DNA from 3 places in the Pantoea sp. SO10 genome. Region 2 is predicted to be linked to each of the others. Evidence: riboswitches for the same ligand, from Rfam matches in the RefSeq annotation. Region 2 holds a riboswitch; each other region holds the start of a gene.

Region 1 (2,262 bases), on a different replicon from region 2:
AAGAAGACGTGCGCCAATAGAATGCCCTGCAGGCCATACGGCGAAAAGTGGTAGTCAAAGCCGATGGTCGCGCACAGTTGTGCCAGCCAGCCGCTGCGACCGTACACGCTGAGCAAGCCAAACACCGCCACCAGCACCGGCAGCACCAGCGTCATGGCGCACAGGCGCAGCAACAGATTGCGTCCCGGAAAACGGCGGCGATAGAGCGCGCGCGCCAGCAGGATCGCGGGCAGCACCGACAGCAGCGCCGACAGCAGCGCCTGCTCAAACGAGAACAGCAGCACATGATGCAAATAGCTGTCGTCGAGTAGCGCGCGCCAGTCGGTGGCCGGAGCGACCACCACCAATGCGCCAAACGCCAGCAGCGCCACCGCGCACAGCATCAGCGCGATGGCGCTGCCGGGAATCAACCAGCCGGGCATTAACGGCTAACGGCGCTTTGCCATGCGCTGATCCACGCGGCGCGATGGTCGGCGACTTCGGCTGGCGTGAATTGCAACGCCTTCGCGGGCACCTGCAACGTTTGATAACCGGCTGGCAGATCGCTTTTGATCACCGGATACATCCAGTTGCCGGTAGGAATGGTCTGCTGGAAGGCCGGAGAAACCATAAACTGCATGAACTGCTGCGCCAGCTTAGGCTGTTTGCTACTGGCGAGCTGCGCGGCGACTTCCACCTGTAAATAGTGGCCTTCGCTGAATTCGGCCGCGGCGTAGTTCTCTTTCTTCTCTTCGATAATGTGATAAGCCGGAGACGTGGTGTAGCTCAACACCAGATCGCTTTCGCCTTTCAGGAACAGGCCGTAAGCTTCGCTCCAGCCTTTAGTGACGGTAACGGTTTTTTGCGCCAGCTTCTGCCACGCATCAGCTGCGTTATCGCCATACACTTTTTGCATCCACAGCAGCAGGCCAAGACCCGGCGTGCTGGTACGCGGATCTTCATAAATCACGCGCCATTTTTCCGGGCTTTCGACCAGCTCTTTCAGGCTTTTCGGCGGGTTCTTCAGTTTGTTTTTATCGTAGACGAAAGCGAAGTAGCCATAATCGAACGGGATAAAGGTTTGATTGTTCCAGCCATCCGGCAGTTTTAAGCTGCGGGTATCGATGCTGCTTTCGGCAAACAAGCCGGTTTTCTCCGCTGCCTGCACCAGATTGTTATCCAGCCCGAGCACCACATCGGCTTTGCTGTTTTTGCCTTCCATGCGCACGCGATTGAGCAGCGATACGCCATCTTCTAGCGCCACATACTTCAGCTCGCAGTCGCACTGCGCTTCAAAGGCTTTTTTTACCGCCGGGCCGGGGCCCCAATCGGCAGAGAACGAATCGTAGGTGTAAACAGTCAGAACCGGTTTGGCAGCGAAAGCCGGTGCCGTAACCAGCAGCAACATAGGCAGAACTTTGTTTAACACTTTGCGCTCCTTGAGGAGAAGAGATGTTGAGTCGCAAAGGATCTGAGGAGTGAGGCATCTCAAATCCCTACGCCGGTATTAGCCGGATCAGGTTCGACGGGTTTCTCTCAGCCCTGATATCAAGGCACCCCGTTGAGAACGGCTCATTCTAGACATTTATATGACAGCGCGAAAGGATCACAGCTCCGGTGGTGCAAACCAGGCTGATTTGAAGTCAAACCAGCCGAGCGTATTCAGCCGCACGCCGCGCATACTGCGTTGCCCTTCCAGTAGCAGCCAGTGATGGAACAGCGGATGCAGATAGTCGCGGTCGATCAGCTGTTTGCTCCATTCCGCCAGCGGTAACGCTTTCTGCCGCCAGCGCGCGGCATCGGCTTGCCAGTCAATCGGGATGCAGTGATGCATCAACGGCAGCTCGAACAGTTGCGCGAACAGCGCGTACTCCAGCGGCAGGGTAAAGTTGACGCTGCCAAGCCAGATATCACTTTCACCTTCGCCCTCGAACCACGCTTCGTAGCTCACGACACGAGTAATTAGCTCGACACCTTGCTGCGCCAGCAGCGGTCGTAGCGCGTTAGCGATACCTTCATGCTCAACGTGATGGCTGTACCAGCTCAGCGTCAGCTGAGTTAAGCCTGCCGGTTTATCGGCGGAGGTGAGATCGCGGCGATGGTGCCAGCGCGGCAGCAAGCCATAAGCCGGGAACCAGTAACGCTGATAGCCGACGCCTGCATGATTCAGTAAGGCGATGGGATTAAACAGATAGCTTACCCAGCGGCGGAAATGCGCATCGCGACCCAACTCGGAGCGCTGATCGTACAGCAAGAAGTAGCAGCCTTCTTCCAGACGACTCT
Region 2 (2,262 bases):
GTATTCGGTAACACGCGGATGTTGAGCCCAGTCAGCAGTTCGCGGAATGCCGCGCCCGCCGCGCCTTCGCGCCGCAAACTGACGGTGATGATGTCGGTGCCGGAGGCGGCAATCGCCTGCTGCAAAATGGCGGGCGAAGGATAACCGGCGGTGCCGAGCAGGAAGCGTGATTGCGGTTCAAAATCGTAAAACATCGCTTAACCTCCCTGCATCGGTGACAGCACTTCGAGCTGGCAACCTTCATCCAGCCGCTGCGTGTCGTACTGGCTTTTTGGCACAAACGCACCGTTGTAGGCGGTGGCGACGCAGGCCACATCAATTTGCTGCTCGATCAGCAATTCGCTCAGGCTTGTTGCCTGGGTGCTGATGGCGCGGCCGTTAAGCTGAATATTCATTGTTGAGTTCCCCAGAAATGCGTTGCATCAGCTGCTCTGCCAGCATTGGCGCCAGCAGAAAACCGTGGCGATACATGCCGTTGAGATAAAAAGTGTGATTGTGATAGTGGATTTCCGGCAGATTCGCCGGATAGGCCGGACGCAGCCCGCTACCGCTCTCAATCACGCGCGCTTCGGCTAAGGCGGGATGGATGGCATAGGCGGCGCTGAGTAACTCCATCATGGCGCGCGCGCTGATGGCGCTGGCATCGTCGCTCTCAATCATGGTGGCGCCGAGCATAAAGTGGCCGCCGCGACGCGGCACCAGATAGCAGGGAAAACGCGGATGCAGCAGACGAATCGGGCGGGAAAACTGCACTTCATCGCTGTGCAAAATCAGCATCTCGCCGCGCACCGCACGCAGGCGCGGCAGATGCGGCGCGGCGTGGATGCCGCGACAATCGATAATCTGGCCGCTCGGCGCGTGATTGCTGAATGACACGCCGCGCGCGATCAGCGCGTCACGCATCTCCTGCAACGCCAGACGCGGATCGAGATGCGCTTCCCCGGCGAAAAACAGACCGCGCGCAAAGCGCCCTTCCAGCGCCGGTTCAATGTTGGCGGGATCGACCCATTGATGCTGCTCGGTCATGCGGGCGAAACGATTGAGTTCCAGGCTATCGCGCGGCGGCGCAACCACCAACGTGCCCTGATGCTCGACGCTGCTGACGCGCTGTTGCCACCACGCGGCGGCGTGTTGCCCAAGAGTGATAACATCGCGCGGCGCGCTTTCGGCTTCACACCAGGGCGCTAGCATGCCGCCAGCAAACCACGATGCCGGGCGGCGCGCGTCATCGCCCATCACCTCAACGCCTTCACCGCGTTCCGCCAGCAAAGTGGCTACGCATAGGCCCGCCACGCCGCAGCCAAGCACGCTCCAGCGGCTCACAGCGCCGGTTCCAGGATGTTCAAACAGGGGGAATTCACATCGGCCTCTCAGTGTTAGCTGAGACCCGCAGATACAGGAGAAGGGAAATGGCGCGTCCATCGAGATTGTTTGAGCGCCAGACAGCCCAAAAAACAAGACTGTCAGTCTTCCTACGCCAGTATCAACTGGGTCAGGTTCAAAGGGTCGCTAAACCGCGCAGTGCGCTATTAGCCTCTCAGTCTCTTTGGCGAGACTCCCCCGACGCGTCTATTTGTATTGCAGGCGATGGTCGCCGTCAAGCGCGGAATAACCGGATGCTTTACGTGGCATTTAGCATCACGGCATTTATCGCTACTTAGGCTTTGTGGATCACAAACGTAACATATGGTATACAAACACATTATTTTATGCGCAAGAAAACATTACAGGTGATGTCGGAATAACCATGAACAATATTAAAATTGCATTTATTAAAGCCGGCTGGCACAAAGAAATTGTCCATAATGCCCTGGTGGGTTTTGAAAAAGAATTAGCCGATCAATCCGTAGAAGCACAATTAAAAGTGCTGGAAGTGCCTGGCGCATTTGAAATGCCGCTGCTGGCTAAGCGTCTGGCCGAAACCGGCAAATACGATGCGATCGTCTGCGCTGCGCTGGTGGTTGACGGCGGTATCTATCGCCATGATTTCGTTGCCGCTGCGGTGGTTGATGGCTTGATGAATGTGCAGCTGACCACCAACGTACCGGTGTTCTCCGTTTCATTAACGCCACATAACTTCCAGCCGGTTGATGTGATTGAAAACTTCTATACCGAGCATTTTATTAAGAAAGGCAAAGAAGCGGCACGCGCGGTGTTAGCGATCCATAATTTGTCGATTGATTGATGCATTAAAAAGGGAGCACCTCTTCAGGCGCTCCCTTTTTATTTATGATGACCTTCAACGGCTCATTTTCAGAATAG
Region 3 (2,262 bases), on a different replicon from region 2:
TGCAGATAGAGGAAACTTTCGGTGTGATGCGACAGGCACCATTTCGCCATAATCGAGCCACCGCGCGACACAATGCCGGTCAGGCGTTTGGCCGTCATCGGCACATAGCGCAGCAGCACGCCAGCGTGAATGGTGAAGTAGTCAACGCCTTGTTCCGCCTGCTCCAGCAGCGTGTCGCGGAAAATCTCCCAGTTGAGATCTTCTGCAATGCCGTTCACTTTCTCCAGCGCCTGATAAATCGGCACCGTACCAATCGGCACCGGACTGTTGCGCAAAATCCACTCACGCGTTTCATGGATGTAGCGGCCGGTTGAGAGATCCATCACAGTGTCTGCGCCCCAGCGCGTTGACCACACAAGCTTCTCCACTTCCTCTTCAATAGATGAGCTCACCGCAGAGTTGCCAATGTTGGCATTCACTTTCACCAGGAAGTTGCGGCCGATAATCATCGGTTCGGATTCGGGATGGTTGATGTTCGAAGGGATGATGGCGCGGCCGCTGGCGACTTCCTGACGGACAAATTCCGCGGTGATATTTTCTGGCAGATTGGCACCAAAGCTGTGACCCGGATGCTGCTGTAACAGCACTTCACCGCGAATACGCTCGCGGCCCATGTTTTCACGCAGCGCGATAAACTCCATCTCCGGCGTGATGATGCCCTGACGCGCATAGTGCAGCTGGGTAACCCGGCGACCCGCTTTGGCACGGCGCGGTTGCGGCAACTGCTCAAAACGCAGATGGTCCAGGCCTTCATCCGCCAGACGCTGCTGTGTGTAACTGGAACTCAGCTGGTGGATGGTTTCGCTGTCGCCACGTTCTTCGATCCAGCCGGCACGCAGCCTGTCGAGTCCCTGATGCACATCAATGGTGGCTTGAGGATCGCCATAAGCCCCGGCGGTGTCGTAAACCGGCACCGCTTCATTTGGCTCATAGTGCGGATTCTCTTTGCTGCCGCCTATGTGCGTTGGACTGAGCTGTATCTCACGCATCGGCACGCGAATATCCGCGCGGCTGCCGGTGATCCAGATACGTTTGGAGTTGGGGAAAGCGGTTCCCTGCAGGGAATCGATAAATTCTTGCGCCTGAGCGCGTTGTTCACGACGAGAAGTTTTAGCAGACATAGCAAGTTTCCGGTAACGGTTGGAAGTTGCTTGTCCAGAGTTCGGAAGGAGTAACAGGTACGGTGCCGGGCGCCAGCATGCACCGTGCTGATAATGTCTACTCTTGTTCCCTTCGCAGGTACTAACCTGATCAGGTTCCGCGGATCCCGAATTAACGGTCTCAGCCCCAGAGGGCACTCCGACAAGTTGGTGTTTTGTGGTTTAAGCTACTTTGCTTGCCATTTTGCACCTGGGCAGTGCTCGTGACCGTCACGTACTACGTGTACGCTCCGGTCCCTGCGCGCTGTCCGAGTGCAAACTGGCTGCGCACGCTACGCTTAAACCGCAAAATTTGCCTCTTGATGTTTTGAAGAGGCAATAAAAAAGCCCATTCAGCATAAGAGGGCTTTTCTGGAATAACAAGTTTTTTACAACTTAAGGATGTTAAGCCGGGCGGGCAATGGCGCTATCGTTGGCAACCGGCGGAAGCGCCAGCTGGTTGTCCCAGGCGAGTTGCACCAGCTTATCTTCCAGCGTGAAGCGCGATTCCAGCACCTCGCCGACTTCGGAGAGCGCGGTTTGAAAATCCACGCAATTATCATCGTTAATCGCTTGCTGCAGATGGCTGTCGTAGAGCTGCATGATGCGATCGGTATTCGCCTCCAGTGCCGGGTAAATCTGCGCAGCGACGAATAAGGGGCTATCACCCTGCATCTCACTAATGATGTGTTCATACACGCTGAAATGGCCGGTGGAAAGGTAATCCACCAGGTTGTGACAAAATGCGTCCAGCGCCTGTTCATCCAGCGTGGATAACGCATCTTTTTGTGGCTTCATGCCAATAAGCTCGTAGTAAGTGACGAGCAGCTGTCGACGGGCGCGCAGCCATGAATCAACCAATTCATTTCCGCCGCCTACACGCTCTGTCAGGTTATCTAACTGGTTAAGCATATGGGGCTCCAGGTAGGTTATAGTTGTTTATTACACACTTAATATTAGGATTTCAGCGTGCGATTTGACGCTAAGGACAACGATTAAGATGCAACGTGAGATCTCAAGCTTAGACGCTGGATGGTGGGTTGTCAGCCATGAGCAAAAACTTTGGTTGCCGCAGGGCGAATTGCCGCATGGCTTAGCCAGCGATTTTGGCCTCAGCGGCAGC

The links. A riboswitch is a leader RNA that binds a small molecule or an ion and turns the genes downstream of it on or off. The one in region 2 is predicted to bind thiamine pyrophosphate.
Region 1: another riboswitch for thiamine pyrophosphate. It lies ahead of thiB (thiamine ABC transporter substrate binding subunit); the one in region 2 lies ahead of FCN45_RS21700 (FAD-dependent oxidoreductase).
Region 3: another riboswitch for thiamine pyrophosphate. It lies ahead of thiC (phosphomethylpyrimidine synthase ThiC); the one in region 2 lies ahead of FCN45_RS21700 (FAD-dependent oxidoreductase).

The regions. Positions count from the first base shown of each region.
Region 1 covers NZ_CP040095.1:730,797-733,058, forward strand. The annotation lists gene thiP (thiamine/thiamine pyrophosphate ABC transporter permease ThiP) at 1-422, opposite strand, end outside; gene thiB (thiamine ABC transporter substrate binding subunit) at 422-1,408, opposite strand; TPP riboswitch at 1,455-1,550, opposite strand; gene sgrR (HTH-type transcriptional regulator SgrR) at 1,586-2,262, opposite strand, start outside.
Region 2 covers NZ_CP040096.1:475,610-477,871, reverse strand. The annotation lists gene FCN45_RS21710 (thiazole synthase) at 1-194, opposite strand, end outside; gene thiS (sulfur carrier protein ThiS) at 198-395, opposite strand; gene FCN45_RS21700 (FAD-dependent oxidoreductase) at 379-1,323, opposite strand; TPP riboswitch at 1,453-1,572, opposite strand; gene FCN45_RS21695 (6,7-dimethyl-8-ribityllumazine synthase) at 1,748-2,185, shown strand.
Region 3 covers NZ_CP040095.1:257,347-259,608, forward strand. The annotation lists gene thiC (phosphomethylpyrimidine synthase ThiC) at 1-1,121, opposite strand, end outside; TPP riboswitch at 1,212-1,312, opposite strand; gene rsd (sigma D regulator) at 1,545-2,051, opposite strand; gene nudC (NAD(+) diphosphatase) at 2,140-2,262, shown strand, end outside.